One region of the Oceanobacillus sp. CAU 1775 genome, then DNA from elsewhere that is predicted to be linked to it. Evidence: riboswitches for the same ligand, from Rfam matches in the RefSeq annotation. Region 1 holds a riboswitch; each other region holds the start of a gene.
What was found. Region 1 has a riboswitch for S-adenosylmethionine ahead of ACXYMZ_RS15355 (MetQ/NlpA family ABC transporter substrate-binding protein). Riboswitches for the same ligand answer to the same signal wherever they lie in the genome.
Positions count from the first base shown of each region.

Region 2: another riboswitch for S-adenosylmethionine. It lies ahead of ACXYMZ_RS08175 (methionine ABC transporter ATP-binding protein); the one in region 1 lies ahead of ACXYMZ_RS15355 (MetQ/NlpA family ABC transporter substrate-binding protein).
Region 3: another riboswitch for S-adenosylmethionine. It lies ahead of ACXYMZ_RS01560 (O-acetylhomoserine aminocarboxypropyltransferase/cysteine synthase family protein); the one in region 1 lies ahead of ACXYMZ_RS15355 (MetQ/NlpA family ABC transporter substrate-binding protein).

Region 1 is NZ_JBTLRO010000012.1:5,911-10,145, reverse strand. It holds gene ACXYMZ_RS15360 (methionine ABC transporter ATP-binding protein) at 1-659, opposite strand, end outside; gene ACXYMZ_RS15355 (MetQ/NlpA family ABC transporter substrate-binding protein) at 858-1,676, opposite strand; SAM riboswitch class I at 1,766-1,877, opposite strand; gene ACXYMZ_RS15350 (acetamidase/formamidase family protein) at 1,963-2,871, opposite strand; gene ACXYMZ_RS15345 (GntR family transcriptional regulator) at 3,061-3,441, shown strand; gene ACXYMZ_RS15340 (ABC transporter ATP-binding protein) at 3,438-4,127, shown strand; gene ACXYMZ_RS15335 (hypothetical protein) at 4,124-4,235, shown strand, end outside.
Region 2 is NZ_JBTLRO010000004.1:54,956-59,190, forward strand. It holds gene ACXYMZ_RS08150 (acyl-CoA dehydrogenase family protein) at 1-96, shown strand, start outside; gene ACXYMZ_RS08155 (arsenate reductase family protein) at 290-646, shown strand; gene gcvH (glycine cleavage system protein GcvH) at 727-1,110, shown strand; gene ACXYMZ_RS08165 (toprim domain-containing protein) at 1,268-1,624, shown strand; gene ACXYMZ_RS08170 (thioredoxin family protein) at 1,649-1,963, shown strand; SAM riboswitch class I at 2,028-2,129, shown strand; gene ACXYMZ_RS08175 (methionine ABC transporter ATP-binding protein) at 2,220-3,248, shown strand; gene ACXYMZ_RS08180 (methionine ABC transporter permease) at 3,241-3,897, shown strand; gene ACXYMZ_RS08185 (MetQ/NlpA family ABC transporter substrate-binding protein) at 3,926-4,235, shown strand, end outside.
Region 3 is NZ_JBTLRO010000001.1:323,585-327,819, forward strand. It holds gene ACXYMZ_RS01560 (O-acetylhomoserine aminocarboxypropyltransferase/cysteine synthase family protein) at 17-1,732, opposite strand; SAM riboswitch class I at 1,877-1,993, opposite strand; gene rarD (EamA family transporter RarD) at 2,176-3,093, opposite strand; gene megL (methionine gamma-lyase) at 3,354-4,235, shown strand, end outside.

The DNA.
Region 1 (4,235 bases):
ATGACATTCCCGTCCTCCATGACATATACATAGTCACAAATCTTTTGGATGACATTCATTTCATGTGTGATTAGTAAAATCGTAATCCCGAATTCTTGATTGATTTTCAAAAGTAAATCTAAAATAGAATCGGTTGTTTCCGGGTCCAATGCGCTAGTTGCTTCATCACTTAAAAGAACAGTCGGCTCTTGTGCTAATGCACGAGCAATCGCAACACGCTGTTTTTGTCCGCCAGATAATTGAGCTGGGTAGGAATGATGACGGTCGGCAAGTCCAACAATATCTAGATACTTAACAACTCGCTCTTTAACTTCACTTTTGCTTAGTCCAAGTAACTTTAAAGGAATCGCAATATTATCGTAAACTGTTGCTGTCTTTAATAGATTAAAACCTTGGAAAATCATCCCGATATTCTGTCTTGCTTCTCGCAGTTTTGGTAAAGGAAAAGATGTCATATCTTCACCGTCTATAAAAACTTTACCTTCAGAAGGGCGCTCCAGAAGGTTAACACAGCGAATCAAAGTACTTTTTCCGGCACCACTATAACCAATGACACCATGAATTTCACCTTGCTTCACTTGTAAATCTACATTCTTTACGGCCTCCACAACGCCATTCTTTGTGTTAAACGATTTCGATATATTTTCTAAAACAATCATTCCATCTCTTCCTTTCAAATCTGCTAACCGGGCGCTTTCACTTTTGTTATCGTCTAGTTCCAGCGCCCAGCGACTATCAAACTTCGCTTTCTTCCAATCAATAAGTCAACATCGGTTCGTCCCTCACCGTGTTTCCTTTATTTCATTACAGAAAGCTCCAGTTTGTACGTCGCTAATCGGGCGCTTTCACTTTTGTTTTTACCAACTAGCCTCATATGTCCCTGGATAAGTCTCGTTAATATAATCTTTCACTTCATCGGAGTAATATGCTTTTTTAAGTTTTTCAATTACTGGATCATTCAAGTTCTCTTCACGGATAACCAATTGGTTAACGTAGGGTGAGTTCGTTGATTCTGTAAAGATAGAATCTTCTGCTGGATTTAATCCATTAGATGTTGCAAAGTTACCGTTGATTACTGCTAAGTCAACTTCATCTAACATTTTTGGAATCTGTGCTGCATCTAATTCAATAAACTCTAAATTCTTCTCGTTTTTCGAAATATCAAGAGGTGTTGCTGTTTCTTTAGAATCAGTGTCTAACTCAATTAGACCAGCTTCTTCAAAGATAATCAGACCTCTTGCTCCGTTTGTCGGGTCATTAGGAATTCCAATTTTCGCCCCGTCAGGTGTATCTTGAATATCTGTGATAGTTTCTGAATAAACACCAATTAAACTCATGATTGTTGGGAATGCCGCTGCTAGGTTTGTGTCGTGGTCTGCGTTAAATTGATCCATAAATGGCTTATGCTGATAGCTGTTTGCATCAAGTTCGCCTTCTGCTAGGGTAGTATTTGGAATAATATAATCTGTAAATACAACAAGTTCAATTTCTAGACCATCTTTTGCTGCATTTTCTTTTACAATATTGAATACTTCTTCATGTGGCCCAGCTGTCACACCAATCTTTAACTTCTCTTCGCTAAGTGCCGAGTTTTCCTCAGCTGCATCTCCACTTCCACATGCTGCTAAAATTAGTACAAATATAATTGATGTTAAAAATAGTAAGCTCTTTCTCATTTTGTATGACTCCCTTTTTGTTTTTTTATATTTTCCATAAAAAAATGCCTTTCAATTCAAATTGAAAGACATCGCGAAATAAAATATTTTGCTTATCTTTCAGAATTAGAATCATTCTGTAGGAATTGGCACCTTCCCAGTATAATACTGGAGGTTGCCGGACGTCATTGGGCCTAATCCCTCGGTCGCTCTTGATAAGTTCCGTTATTATTAAGTTTTATGGAAAATAAATTTAAATATCACTATATCTGCTTATTTGCTAACTGTCAACTAGAAAACTTAAAAACTATTTATTTTCTATTAATTCAACACCCAAGTCACGCAACAACCACTTCGGTACAGAAAGTCTCGCCGTCTTCCAAGGATTCACAACTTGTCCAACTTCTAATTGAGCAAGCATACTCATTAGCATGGTTACCTCGCTTATCGGCTTTCCTGTTTTCTCCACAAGTCTTTCAATCATTAATGTTCCTGCGAGTTTCGCCGCTGTTTCTAAATCCTCAGCAGATGCAATTTGAGTAAAAACTTCATCGTTCTCTAGCATCGGATGCTCAATTTTTTCACCTTTAATAACATCTAAAGTAACAACAACATTTCCCGCAACTTCCACTCCTGAACCACTTACTTCACCGTCACCCATCGCAGCATGTAAATCTCCAAGAGCAAATAGTGCACCATCAACTGCTACGGGGAAGTACAGTGTTGCGCCTTCATCAACTAATTTCGTATCCATATTCCCACCATGTGCACCAGGAGTTCCGCAGTTTACGCCTTCACCTTCTGGAGCGACACCAATGACACCAATCATTTTATTTATCGGAGCTTCAATGCCATTAAAAATTACTTTATCGTCTTTGATTTGCATGATTTTAGCTTCCATCTTATCGATCACATGACCCATAATTCCTAATTCAGGGACGACTGCCATTACACCTTGATTTCTAATATCAATCTTTTCGATTTTGACTTTTAAAATATCACCTGGTTTAGCACCTTCGACGAAAATTGGCCCTGTCGCAGGATTAATTTTATTCCAATCAATTCGATCAATCACTGTATCTTCCGATTGAATTTGGTCTTCAAAACAGTCATACGTTTCGATTTCAAGTGTTGTACCAGCTTCAACAACTTTTGTGTGTGGATTCGTCTTATTGAATTCATAAATAATACCTGATTCGCGATCTACTTTTTCCAATATTCTTCCCTCCAATTATTATAGCTATCTGAATGTATATCTATACTTTATCAAATATTTTGAGAGTTCGCTTAGAAATAGATTAAATACTTATTGACTTCTTTCTTGTATTAAGCATATAATACAAGAAAGTTGATGTATTAAACGCTTAATACAAGAAATGCTATTTTAGAGCGTTAGGAGGACCGTATGAAAATTACTTTTAATAAAAGAGACCCCGTTTATATTCAAGTCGTTCAACACTTTAAAGAGAAGATAATAAGTGGAGAATATGCAGCTGGAGAGGAAATTCCCACGAGAAGAGAACTCGCAAGTCTGTTGAAAATTAATCCAAATACCGCTCAAAGAGCATATAAGGAAATGGAGGAGGCAAATTTGATTATTACTGAGGGCAACAATCCGAGCAGAATCACGAAGGATGAGAAGGTGTTAAATAATCTCCGCACTCAACTAATTGAAGAGGCTGTCCATTCTTTTATAACAGCGGTTAAACCAATTAATATGCCAGTGGACGAAATCATTGAATTAATCAAAGAAAAATACGAAAGCGAGAAAGGAGCACAGAAATGATCGAAGTAAAAAATATCACAAAAAGTTTTGGCAGAAAAAAAGTGCTTCAGGGTGTTTCTTTTACTGCAGAACGTGGGGAAATAACCTGTCTAATCGGTATAAACGGAGTTGGTAAAACAACCATTCTAAATGGAATTATGAACCTGACACCAATGACTAGTGGTGAAATTTTAATAGATGGTAAAAAAATATCAAAGGAATCATATGAAAAAATAACTTTTATTCCTGATGCAATAACGATGTTACCGCAAATGAAAATTAGTGAAGCAATTGATTTTATGAAAGACTATTACACGAGTTGGAATGACAAAAGAGCAGAAGAACTCCTGCATTTTTTTAAGTTGAAAAAGGAAGATAGAATCTCAAGTTTATCTAAAGGAAATGTCGCTAAAGCAAATTTACTATTGGGCTTGGCATTAGATGTAGATTATTTATTAATGGATGAACCATTTTCTGGGATTGATATATTTAGTCGTGAGCAAATAGCAGATGTTTTCACAAGCCATTTAGTTGAAGACCGTGGCGTTATCATTACAACTCATGAAATAAATGATATTGAACATCTCATCGATAAAGTTGTGTTAATTGATGATGGTATTGTCTTTAAAGAATTTAACACAGAAGAAATGCGCGAGGTGGAAGGGAAATCAGTAGTCGATGTGATGAGGGAGGTCTACCGCGGATGAAGAACTATTTTAAGTTAGTGAATTTTGAACTTAGTAGATTTATAAAAATATATATCGTTCTTGTAGGAGTAACAATTATCTCTCAGATCGCCGGTGCGGTTATCCTAT
Region 2 (4,235 bases), on a different contig from region 1:
CTACGCAAATTAACACGTCACAATCCAACAAATGTTGTAGAGAAAAAACGTGAAATTGCGAAAGCGATCATCGATAAAGAAACGTATGTAATTTAATTTTTATATAGATAACAGCGTGTAGCTTTTGGCTATGCGCTGTTATTTTAATTTAAACGATGATCTATACTAATAGTCATTTAATGGGTTCTACCATAGTTTCGATGCCTAAAAATGCTTTTAATGTAATGAACGAACGTTGTATGATAAACTATATTTGAAAAATGAAATCGAAATGAGGGGTAATTTTATAATGAGTCTTACTTTTTATTGGTACCCAAATTGTGGGACATGCAAGAAAGCAAAAAAATGGTTTGAAGATAATGATGTTGCATATGAAGCGGTTCATATTGTTGAGGATACTCCAACGAAAGAGGAACTTATCGAACTTATTGAAAAAAGTGAGTTGCCAGCTAAGAAATTCTTTAATACTAGCGGTAAGAAATACAGAGAACTAAATATTAAAGATAAAATTAAAGATGCATCATTAGAAGAAATGGCCGAGATCCTTGCATCTGATGGAATGTTAATTAAACGCCCAATCGCAACAAACGGAATGAAAGTAACGGTTGGTTTTAAAGAAGAAATTTACGAAGAGACGTGGAAATAAAGAGTAAACTCTTGTTTTACTTTATATCTATTCCATTGTATAGTTAAAATAATAAGATAATTGAAAGGGTGGCAGTGAATATGAGTTTACCAGAAGGATTACTTTATTCAAAAGAACATGAGTGGATTAAAAAAGAGGGAAATAAAGTACGTATCGGCATTACAGATTTTGCACAAGATGAATTAGGAGATATTGTGTTTGTTGAACTCCCTGAAGTTGATGATACGATTGATGTAGAAGAATCATTCGGAAGTGTAGAGTCAGTTAAAACTGTTTCAGAATTATATGCTCCTGTAAGTGGTAAAGTGGTTGAAGTAAACGAAGAGCTTGACGACAGCCCTGAATTAGTAAATGAGTCACCATACGAAGAAGCATGGATGATTGTTGTCGAACTTGATGACGAAAGCCAGTTAGACAACCTTCTAACTGCGGAACAATATCAAGAGGTTATCGACGAGGACTAATTTTCATTAACTAAATAATATTTTAAGCAGGCTAACAATACAATTTCATGTATGGTTAGCCCTTTGTCTTTCATATACTAAAAGAATGAAGGAAAAGTCTCTATTATTTATAAACTCAAACGAGCAAACTGCTTGCTTAGATAAGGGGAGCAATGAGATGATGAATTATGAACCTGAAAAGGTAATTATTGTTGAGGGTTTAACAGATAAGCGAAAAGTCGAAGAGGTCCTTGATGAAGATGTAACAATTATCTGTACGAATGGTTCTCTCAGTCTTCATCGTTTTGATGAATTATTAGAGACTTATCTTTTAGACGAAAATGATGTGTATATTTTAGTTGATGAGGATAAACAAGGTAATAAGCTTAGAAAGCAATTGGCTAGAGAGTTGCCTCACGCAGAACATATTTATATAAATAGTGATTATCGCGAGGTAGCTACTACGCCACATAAAGTCCTTGCTTCTTTATTATTAGCAAAACGCTTTACAGTGAGAACACTATATCTAATTTAATAAATTTTAATTTAGGGTGAGTTTATGCAGGAAATATCAACGGAAGAGTTACAATCTGGTAATTATATTTTATTTATTTATACCCCATTTTGTGGTACATGTAGTGTTGCTCGAGCAATGCTTGAAAATATTGAAGCCATTCATAAACAAACGATTTTTTATGAAATGAATGCGAATTTCGAAGAGGAATTTATGCATGAACATAAAGTTGAACAGGTACCTTGTCTATTTATTATGGAAAATCATGAAGTGAAAGAAAAGGTCTATACTTTGCATTCAACTGGAAATATATATCGTTATTTATTGAAATATAAACCAGAATTATTCAGTCAAGTATAATCTTTGTTGACAATAAGGAATTGTAATGCTACTATTATTTCTAATCAATTTAATAACTAAATATCTCTTATCATGAGCGGTGGAGGGACTGGCCCTTTGAAACTGCGGCAACCTTCAATTTTATATTGAAAGGTGCCAAATCCTGCAATTTATTGAAAGATGAGGGAACGGTAGCGTATATTTAAATTTCCTACGCCTTTCTGTTCTCTAACAGGAAGGCGTTTTTTAGTATATTTTTTAGAGAGGAGAAACGGTATTGATTTCGATTAAAGGTTTAAGTAAAGTATATTCCACAAAAGACAAGCAAATCACCGCGGTTGATGATTTGAACCTTGAAATAAAAGACGGTGAAATCTTCGGTGTAATTGGCTATAGTGGAGCAGGAAAAAGTACATTCGTACGTTTGATCAACCGTTTAGAAGAGCCATCGACTGGTAGTATTAAAATTAGTGAAAAAGATATCACTTCACTAAAACCCGATGAACTAAGGGTTGCAAGACAAGATATCGGCATGATTTTTCAACACTTTAACCTACTCTGGTCACGAACAGTTGCTGAAAACATTGCATTTCCTCTCGAAATAGCTGGGGTGAATAAGCAGGAGAGAGAAACAAGAGTACAGGAATTAATTGATCTAGTTGGGTTAACTGGTCGCGAAAGTGCTTATCCTTCACAACTAAGTGGTGGGCAGAAGCAGCGTGTTGGGATAGCTCGTGCACTAGCGAATAAACCGAAGCTCTTACTTTGTGACGAAGCAACATCTGCGCTAGATCCCGAGACAACGAATTCCATCTTAGAATTGCTAGTTGATATCAACAAACGATTGGGATTAACGATTATATTAATTACTCATGAAATGCAAGTGATTCGTAAAATATGTCACCGTGTTGCTGTAATGGAAAACGGAGAAATCGTTGAACTTGGAAACGTATTAGATGTTTTCTTACACCCTACTCAAGATGTGACAAAGAAATTTGTTGGTCAGATTATGGGGATGAGTGAAGAGGATAATGATTTAGATAGTATTATTCGTGCAAATCCAAGTGGGAAATTGTTGAAGCTTCAGTTTATTGGAGAGCAAGCGAATCAAGCTTTAATAAGTAGATTAGCAAAACAATATGCGATCGATATAAATATTCTCCAGGGTAAAATAACGAATACGCAAGCAGGTAGTTATGGAACATTATTTGTACAAATGATTGGTGATGAAGCAGAAGTTTCTAAAGCAATTGCTTCTGTTAAAGCAGAAACCTCTGTAGAGCTGGAGGTTATAGAAAATGCTTGAAAATTTAAAAGTTGATGAACTTATTACAGCAACAAACGAAACACTATATATGACATTTGCTTCCTTAATAGGAACGGTAGTATTTGGAATTGCTCTTGGTTTACTTTTATTTTTAACAACAAAGGGTGGCATTTGGGAAAATAAAATAATTAATGTCACTACTGGCGGAATTGTTAATATCTTTCGTTCGATTCCCTTTATTATTTTAATAATTCTTTTATTCCCTTTTACAAACTTCTTATTGGGGACATTAAGAGGTCCTACCGCAGCTTTACCAGCACTAATTATAAGTACTGCTCCCTTCTATGCGAGGCTAGTAGAAATTGCATTTAAAGAAGTTGATAAAGGAGTTATCGAGGCTGCAAAATCGATTGGTGCAAAAACAAGAACGATTATTTTCAAAGTTTTACTTCCTGAATCGATGCCTGCCCTTGTTTCTGGCATAACCGTAACAACAATCGCACTTATTGGTTATACGGCAATGGCTGGATTAATCGGAGCGGGAGGCTTAGGAGACTACGCATACTTCTATGGATTTCAGAGAAGAGATTTTGATTTAGTCTTCGCATGTACGATCATTATTTTAGTTATCGTCTTTATTATTCAATTTATTGGGGATTATATCACTAATAAGTTAGATAAAAGATAAAATATAAATTACTTAAGGAGAGAAAAAAATGAAAAGAATTTTAGGATTTATTTTATTGTCATTTATTTTACTGTTAGCTGCTTGTGGAAGCAGTGATAACGAAACGGATACAGGTGCTGATACAGAGGATAATACAAATGGTGAAGCACAAGAAGAGGAAAGAGTTGAGCTTGTAATTGGAGCATCAAGTACACCACACGCTGAAATTTTAGAACAGGCAAAACCTTTACTTGAAGAAGAAGGAATCTTTATCACAATTGAACCTTACCAAGATTATGTATTACCAAATGAAGATTTAGAAGAAGGTAGCTTAGATGCTAACTACTTCCAACATATAC
Region 3 (4,235 bases), on a different contig from region 1:
TGGGATAAACTATTATTTATTGTGTTACAGGTGACTTGCTTATTTTACTACCACGAACTTTATCTAATGCTTCTAAGATACCCTCGTTCTTGATAACAAAAATCCCTGCAGCTTCTGCATGCTCAGATACGGAACCTGCACCTTCGTTTTCTAACCAAAGAATCTTACTCTGTTTATTAATTAACTGTTCAATTGTCTCAGCAGGAAGCTCAGCGTTACCAACTAATAGTGCATCAAGAGAATCTTCAATTGCTGTAAGCTCGGAGACATCTTCATTTTCTCCTACACTAACTACTTTAAAACCATAGTTTGTAAGTTTTTTCTTCGTAGATTCATCAACCGCAAAGACTGCAACTGTTTTATGTCTTAGGCCTTCGCTTCGGTCAAATGGTGAGTGTAGTAACCATTCGATGGCATCCTGTTTCGTCGCTTGAAGCTGTGGTGCTTCTCCAGTAGCTTTTGCGATTGCTTGGTCTAAGTCAGCTAAAATATCTGTTGTTGACTCAAGTCCAATCGAAAGACGAATAAGTTCTTCCGTTGTTCCACTCTTCTTCAAATCTTCAGCACTTAGTTGTTGATGCGTTGTTGAAGCAGGGTGGATAATTAACGATTTCGCATCGCCGACGTTAGCTACATGTGACCATAGTTTAATATTATCGATTACTTTTCTACCAGCCTCACGACCACCTTTGATACCGAACGTGACAACTGATCCGCCACCTCGTTGTAAATATTTCTGTGAAAGTTGGTAGGAAGCATGGTTTTCTGAACCAGGATAGTTAACCCACTCTACTCCAGGATGGTTTTCTAAATAAGTAACAACTTCTTTTGTATTCGATAAATGTTTTTCAAGACGTACCTCTAATGTTTCAAGGCCTTGAACAAATGTAAATGCGCTTTTCGGACTTAGTGAAGCACCAATATCACGTAAAAGCTGTACACGTAGTTTTGTCGCATAAGCTGCTGCACCAACGTCAACATATTTCAATCCGTTATAAGTTTCGTCAGGTGTCGTAAATTCTGGGAAACGTGGGTTATCCCAGTTGAAGCGTCCACCATCAACTACAACTCCGCCAACGGTTGTTCCATGTCCACTTATCCATTTTGTTGCAGAGTGAACGACAATATCTGCTCCCCAGCTAATAGGTTTAGTATTCAATGGTGTAGCAAAAGTATTATCAATGATTAAAGGTAATCCATTTTCGTGTGCAATCTCAGCTACAGCTTCAATATCGAAAACATATAGACTAGGGTTCGTAATTGTTTCTCCAAAAATTGCTTTTGTTTTATCTGTAATCGCAGCACGGAAGTTTTCAGGATTTGTACCATCAACTAGTTTCACAGTAATTCCGTACTTTGGAAGTGTATGGACAAATAGATTATACGTACCACCATATAGATTGCTGTCTGCGATAATTTCATCGCCAGTTCCAGCGATATTAAAGATTGCAAAAGTAATTGCAGCCATTCCTGATGATGTTGCTACTGCTGCAACTCCATCTTCTAGTTGAGCAATTCTTTCTTCAAATGCTGCAACAGTTGGATTTGTAATTCTTGTATAGATATTCCCTGACTCGGCAAGACCAAATAGATTTTGAGCATGTTCTGTATCTCTGAAAACATAAGCCGTTGTATCATAGATTGGTAAAGCTCTAGCTCCTGTAGTTGGATCTGGTTCTTGCCCCGCATGTAGTGCTAGTGTTTCTGGTTTTTGAAAATGAAAGTTTGACATAAATAATTCCTCCTTTGATTTTAGCGCAGTAGAACTGGCTGTGAAAAATGTACTCCTTGCTTGAAGCTCATTTCATCTGGAGGAAGGCGACAAAAAGCCCCCTTCCTAAGAAGAGGGCGTATAGTTTTAAGTATACTGTTCCTCCTCTTATCTTCCAGATCGATTGTGATCTGTAGGATTTAGCACCATCAAAAGCAAAATATCTGCTCTTAGGTTGCCGGGCTTCACAGGGCCTATTCCCTCCGCCGCTCTTGATAAGAGATGTAATTGTTATAAAAGACTGATCAATAAAAATTGTTCGGCCTTTTCTAAATTTAAAGATGATTATAGCCTGAGTTGATATCTAATGTCAACCATATAATTTAAATAGTTTTATTTTGATCAAAAATTAGTGATCTAGTAACCTACTTAGAATAGGTTCGCGTGCAGTACATTAACTTTCTTTATTGACGTTCACTCAAACGTTTGTTTTGCTTCGCGGGCCGGTAGTAAACCGTACTTAAGTATAGAAACAATGCTGTCCAGATGAATGCAAATGCAATTAAATTATCCTTAGAAAAAGGTTCATTATAAACAAATACGCCAAGAATTAACATGAGTGTTGGCGTTATAAATTGTAAAATACCAACCATCGATAATGGAATAACTTTAGCTCCCATTGAGAATAAAATTAAAGGTACCATTGTTGCAATTCCACCGCCAATTAATAATAAATTATCTTGAACAAATGGTGTGGTAACCTGAAAAGATTGTTCTGGTAAAAATACTAAATATAATATAGCTACCGGAGCAATAATCATTGTCTCAATTGTAATACTATGGACGGCAGAAAGATTTGTTTTCTTTTTAATCAAACCATAAGTAGCAAAACTCACCGCGAGTACGATAGAAATCCAAGGAAAAATACCACTTTGGAATGTAAGATAAAGTACTCCAATCGCAGCTAGCACGAATGCTACTCCTTGTTTCCAAGTCACAGATTCACGTAAAATAACGATTCCTAATAAAATACTTACGAGTGGATTTATGTAATAGCCTAGACTCGCTTGCAGGACATGTTCATTAGCAACTGCCCAAATAAATAAATACCAGTTGATCGTGATTAATATTGTTGCAGCAGTTATTAATAACAATTTTTTAGGCTCTCGGAATAAGTTTCTTGTTTCTTTAAGAAAAGAGGAAAATTGTCTTAAGAGTACAAGCAAAATTAACATAAAAACAAAAGACCAGATTAAACGATGCGCAAGAATTTCTGCAGCGGGAATATGATCAATCCACTTCCAATAGATGACTAAAAAGCCCCAAATCAAATACGCACTAAACGTCGAGAGGCTACCCAATTTGAACTCCCTAGACTCCAACTTTTCATCTCCCTTTTCCTTATCTATAGATTAATTCTAGAAGTAAAATTTATAAAACGCAAATTCTTTAACTCATTAAAGCGAAAAAGATTTATCTCCATGCAAACTATTGCATCATACTTTCAAATGAAGAAAACGCTTTCATTGTACTGGAATTTACAGTATGCTAAAGAAAGAAGGTTATAGAAACAAGCCATAAAATAGGGAGAGAAAACTAGTCATCCTATTTAAAAAGTATTTTAGTAAAGGGGTAGAAGAAGATGACAAAAAAATATCAAAAGTTTGAAACAGCTGTCATTCATGAAGGTTATGAACCAAAAGAAATGCTAGGGAGTTTAGCTGTACCACTATTTCAAACATCGACATATGTTTTCGACTCAGCAGAGCAGGGTGAAAAACGTTTTTCAGGAGAAGAAGATGGCTATATTTATTCAAGACTTGGGAATCCTACTGTTCGAGTTTTAGAAGAACGAATTGCAGCTCTTGAAAATGGAGAAAGAGGGTTAGCATTCGGTTCAGGGATGGCAGCAATTTCCGCTATCTTAATTGCGATGACGAAAGCCAATGATCATATTCTTTGTTCTTCAGGATTATATGGTTGCACGTACGGCTTATTAATGATGATGAAGGATAAATATAATATTACATCTGACTTTTCCATGCTAGATTCAGAGGAAGAAATTCGTGCTAGAATCAAACCAGAAACAAAAGTTATTTATGTGGAGACACCGATTAACCCAACAATGAAACTAATTGACTTAGAGCTTGTTGCAAAAGTAGCTAAAGAATTTGATATTCCAGTAGTTGTTGACAATACTTTTTGCTCACCATATTTACAACGCCCATTGGATTTAGGTTGTGATGTCGTTGTTCATAGTGCAACTAAATATATTGGTGGTCATGGAGATGTCATCGCAGGTCTAGCTGTTGGGAAAAAAGACTTTATGGATGAAGTCGCAATGACAACGCATAAAGATATCGGTGGAATAATGTCTCCACTAGATGCATTTTTGCTTATTCGCGGTTTGAAAACTTTACCGATTAGAATGGATCGCCATTGCGAGAATGCGAGTAAGATTTACGAACAGTTGAAAGAACATCCTAAGGTGGACAAAATATATTTTCCTGATGATCCAAATAGC